Regions from separate parts of the Thiomonas islandica genome, predicted to be linked through region 1. Evidence: predicted binding sites of a transcription regulator. Region 1 holds the regulator's gene; the other holds the start of a gene.
What was found. The regulator LexA, encoded in region 1, represses DNA repair genes until DNA is damaged. The targets are predictions, from matches to a motif close to ACTGTATNNNNATACAGT.
Positions count from the first base shown of each region.

Region 2: ACZ47F_RS01615 (Y-family DNA polymerase) is a predicted target of LexA. The motif match lies at 1,041-1,058, and genes of this name have one in related genera.

Region 1 covers NZ_AP042391.1:2,234,005-2,236,377, reverse strand. Annotated here, with positions in the region: gene ACZ47F_RS10975 (sensor histidine kinase) at 1-86, shown strand, start outside; gene ACZ47F_RS10970 (asparaginase) at 78-1,028, opposite strand; gene lexA (transcriptional repressor LexA) at 1,152-1,820, shown strand; gene ACZ47F_RS10960 (DedA family protein) at 1,824-2,373, opposite strand, start outside.
Region 2 covers NZ_AP042391.1:343,378-345,750, reverse strand. Annotated here, with positions in the region: gene ACZ47F_RS01625 (FAD-linked oxidase C-terminal domain-containing protein) at 1-207, opposite strand, end outside; gene ACZ47F_RS01620 (hypothetical protein) at 486-980, shown strand; gene ACZ47F_RS01615 (Y-family DNA polymerase) at 1,102-2,349, shown strand; gene ACZ47F_RS01610 (efflux transporter outer membrane subunit) at 2,356-2,373, opposite strand, start outside.

The sequences.
Region 1 (2,373 bases):
GCGGCCGGCTGGACATCAGCAATGCCGAGGGGGGCGGGCTGCAGGTGCGCATCTGGCTGCCGCACAGCCTGCAGCACTCAGCCTGATGTCGCCAGCTCGAGCAACATCCGCACCCGCAGCTTGACCGCAGTAAGCCCGTCTGCCGCGCCACCGCGCACAGGCCCGATGCGAGGGGCCGTCTGCACCCGCACTCCCTGCTGCTTGGCCCATTGCAGCGCCTCCTGCAGGTGTTGATGCACCGTCCCTGCGCCGGTGCCGGCCACCACAAGTCCGCGCAGCGGCGGCTGCAGCCGGACGTCGCCCAGCAAGCCGCGCACCAGGGCACCGTCTGCGCCGGCGTGGCTGAGCACAATGTCCACGCGCGGCCAGGCATCGGCAGGCGGGATGGCAAATGGCGCGCCAGGCTCCGTCTCGGGCCGGCGCCAAAGCCGCAGGCGGTCGCCGTCGATCTCGCCCAACGGGCCCCGCTCGCCTGAGCTGAAGGCATCGATGCGGTGAGGGTTCGCCTTGATCACATCACGCGCGGCGTGGATGCGTCCATGCAGCACGCAGACCACCCCCAGACCGCGCGTCTGCGGATGCGCCGCAACCCGGACAGCGTCGAGCAGGTTCTGCGGGCCGTCGGCATCCAGCGCCGTGGCCGGGCGCATCGCTGCGGTCAGCACCACCGGTTTGTCGCTGCGGTGCACCAACTGAAGAAAGTACGCGGTTTCCTCCAGCGTGTCGGTGCCGTGGGTGATGACGCAGGCGGCGATTTCCGGTCGCGCCAGCCAGTGCGACACGCGCATGGCCAGCCAGCTCCAGGTCGCGCAGTCCATGTCCTTGCTGTCGATATTGACCACCTGCTCGGTGTGCAGTTGTGCCAGGCGCTGCAGCATCGGCACGCGCTGCAGCAGCGCGTCCACGCCAAGCACCCCGGCGGTATACCCGTGCAGGCTGGGATCTCCGGTGGCCACACCCGCGATCGTGCCGCCTGTGCCGAGAACCACGACGCCTGCCTGCGCAACGCCTGAATGTGGGGTTTGCATGCCAAACTCCTTTGCATCACAGCTGTTTTGATTTACAGTGGCGGGCAGATCAGCATGTTGCCCGATCGCACCGCCCGGTGGCGGTCGGATTGCTGCATTGTGCAACCGCCTGAGCCTTCATCCATGCGCCGTCCCGCCACCAAGCTCACCGCCCGCCAGCAGGAAATCCTCGATCTGATCGTGTTGTCGGTGCGCGAACTTGGCTACCCCCCGACCCGGGCCGAAATCGCCACGCGGCTGGGCTTTCGCTCAGCAAACGCCGCCGAAGATCATCTGCAGGCACTGGCGCGCAAGGGCGTGATCGAGCTCACGCCGGGGGCATCGCGTGGCATCCGCATCGTCGAAGCGCAGCGTGCCCGGCCGCCTGGCGGCCTGGGGCAGCAGCTTGCGCTGCCCGGCGCCGAGCAGCTCTGTCTGCCGCTGGTTGGGCGTGTGGCGGCAGGGCATCCCATCTTGGCGCAGGAGCATATCGAGCAGACGCTGCTGATCGACCCGGCCGCATTCTCGTCCCGTCCTGACTACCTGCTGCGGGTGCGCGGCATGAGCATGCGCGACATCGGCATCCTCGACGGCGACCTGCTCGCAGTCAAGAGCTGCTGCAGCGCGGAAAACGGGCAGATCGTGGTAGCGCGCATCGGCGATGAGGTCACGGTCAAGCGCCTGCGCACCCTGGCCAGTCACATCGAGCTTCTGCCCGCCAACCCGGAGTTCGCGCCCATTCGCGTCACGCCGGACCAACCCTTCGCCATCGAGGGTCTGGCCGTGGGGCTGGTGCGCGGTGCGCTGGGCTGAAGGCTACGCGGGAGCCCGCTGCCGCGACTTCCACCAGCCCCACACCGCCGGCAGCAGTGACAGCACGATGATGCCCAGGGTCAGTATGCCCAAATTGTGTTTGATCCACGGCATGTTGCCAAACAAATAGCCGGCCATGACCAGCACCCCGACCCACAGGGTCGCGCCCATCATGTTGTAGACGAGGAACTTGCCGTAGGACATTTCCGCAACTCCGGCAACGAACGGAGCAAAGGTGCGGATGAACGGCATGAAGCGGGCCGCGACAATGGTGATGCCGCCGTATTTTTCGTAAAACGCATGCGCCTTGTCGAACGCCCGGCGGTTGAACCAGCGCGAATCCGGCCAGGAGAAGACCTTGTGGCCGATCGCCTTCCCGATCTGATAGTTCAGGCTGTCGCCCAGCACCGCCCCGAGCCACAGCACCGCCATGACGCCCGGCAGACTCAGCGCGCCGGTGGCGGCAAAGGCGCCGACCACGAACAGCATCGAGTCACCCGGCAGGAAGGGCATGATCACCAGCCCGGTCTCGACGAACACGATGCCGAACAGT
Region 2 (2,373 bases), 1.0 Mb from region 1:
CACCGCTGCCACCTGCGCCTCGGTCTCTGGCAGCGCGACCACCAGCGGTTTGCGGCGGTAGGCCGACAGGCCGTCGCACTCGTAGGGTGTGACCTCCTCGGGCTGCCACAGCAAGATGTGCGGCGGCACCACCGCACCCAGCGCGGCAGCGACCTCCGCCTGCCGCGCCGCACGTGCGGCGAGCTCGGGGTTCAAAGGGGCATTCATCGCGGGTCGTCTGGTTCACATGGTTGTGATTGTGTCGGGATTATCGCTTTTGCTGCACTGCAGCGGGGCAGGGCTAACCCGGCATTGGCCGGGCGCCGGCGGCAAAGCTGTGTTGCGCAAAAGTCAGCATGCGCGCCGCTGCGCCTTCCTGGTCCGCCGCCGCTTCAGCCTCGTTTCAGGAACTCTGCCCGTTCGCCGGGGACGAAGCAAGGCGCAGCCCGAGGCGGTCTGGCCAGACCGCTTCGGGCTGCGTGAATCATTTGCCAAGGAGAACGATGATGCGTCTGTCCTTCAAACCCTTGATCGCGGCGCTCGCGCTGGCCGTGCCTGGGCTGGCGCTGGCCGCACAGCCGCTGGTCGTGCGTTTCGACGGTCACGACATGCCGATGTCTGAAACCGTGCAGACCGTGCACACTGCCGCCGGGCCGGCGCAGATCCGAACCTGGACCTGGCAAAGCCCGCACGGCCATGCCCAGGTGGTGATCCAGCAAGCGCAGGGCAGCCTGCCGCCGGCCCTGGCGCTGCAGCAATTGCGCACGATGGAGATGCCGCTGCTGCAGGCGCAGCAGGCCATGGCGCAGATGACCGCGCTGATGAATGCGCAATTGCAGGCCACATTCGGCCCGCTGTCTACCCTGCCGGTGATGCTGCCGCAGCCGTCATGCGTGCCGCAGTCGGTGTTGCCCGCGACGGTGATCGTCGTGCCCGCGCCCGCGGTTCCCACCCAACACCCGACGCCGCCGCATCCCATCACCCCCGGTCTGCGGGTGTGAGCGCGCCCGGCGCTGCGGCGCCGGGTGATTCGGCTTGCAGCGGACGCGGCACTGTGAAATACTGATCATATAAACAGTATTTCAGTGCACTGCCCCACCGGTTCGGGCGGTGCGGGGTGCCATGACGCTGCGATGCCTGCTGGTCGATTTCAACTCTTACTTCGCCTCGGTCGAGCAGCAGCTCCGCCCGGAGCTGCGCGGGCGCCCGGTGGGTGTGGTGCCGATGCTGGCTGACACCACCTGCTGCATCGCTGCCAGCTACGAGGCCAAGGCCTTCGGCGTGAAAACCGGCACGCAGGTGGCGCAGGCGCGCAAGCTGTGCCCGGGCATCGTGTTCGTGGTGGCGCGGCATGCCGAGTATGTGCAGTTCCACCACCGCGCAGTGGCCGTGGTCGACACCATCGCCCCGGTCGAGCAGGTGCTGTCGATCGACGAAATGGCCTGCAGCCTGCCGATGGGCTGGACCAGCCGCGAGCGCGCAACCACCCTGGCGCTGCGCCTGAAGGCCGCGCTGCGCGAGGCGCTGGGCGAGTGTCTGCGGGTGTCGGTAGGCATTGCGCCCAATGTGTTTCTGGCCAAGCAGGCGTCGAACCTGCAAAAGCCCGACGGCCTGGTGGTGCTCGACACGGACGACCTGCCCGGCCCGCTGTTGCGCATGCAGCTCACCGATCTCACCGGCATCAATGTGCGCATGCTTGCGCGGCTGCAGGCGCACGGTATCCACACGGTCGAGCAGCTCTGGCGTGCCCGGCGCGAGCAGCTGCGCGTGGTGTGGGGCGGCATCGCGGGCGAGGCGTTCTTCGACCGGCTGCACGGGCTGGCCTCGGGCGTGCCTGCTGCCGCGCCGCGGCGCTCGCTCGGGCATTCGCATGTGCTGCCGCCCGAGATGCGCAGCGCCGAAGGGGCGCTTGCCGTGCTCGACCGCCTCACGCAAAAGGCGGCGATGCGCCTGCGCCGCGAGCAGTTGCTGGCTGGTGCGATGACCGTGATGCTCAAGCTCACCCGCAGGCCTGGCGAGCGCCTGCGGCCCGAGCGCGGCGCGCGCTTTACCCCCACCGCCGACACCCGTGCGCTGCTGCACACCCTGCGCGGGCTGTGGCCCGGCATGGTGCCGCCGGGCTGGGCGCCGATGAAAGTGGCGATGTTGCTGCACGACCTGCGCCAGCCCGGGCAGACCAGCGCCAGCCTGCTCGCAAGCGACGCCCCGGGAACCGAGGCGCAGCAGGCCGCGCTGTGGGGCGCGGTGGACGCGCTCAACATGCGCTTCGGTCGCCACACCATCTACTGCGGCAGCGGCCACCAGGGCCGAAACGAGGCGCCGATGCGCATTGCGTTCAACCACATCCCCGATCTGCAGACGGAGGGGTGAGGATCGTCAGCGCGCCGCGCTCGA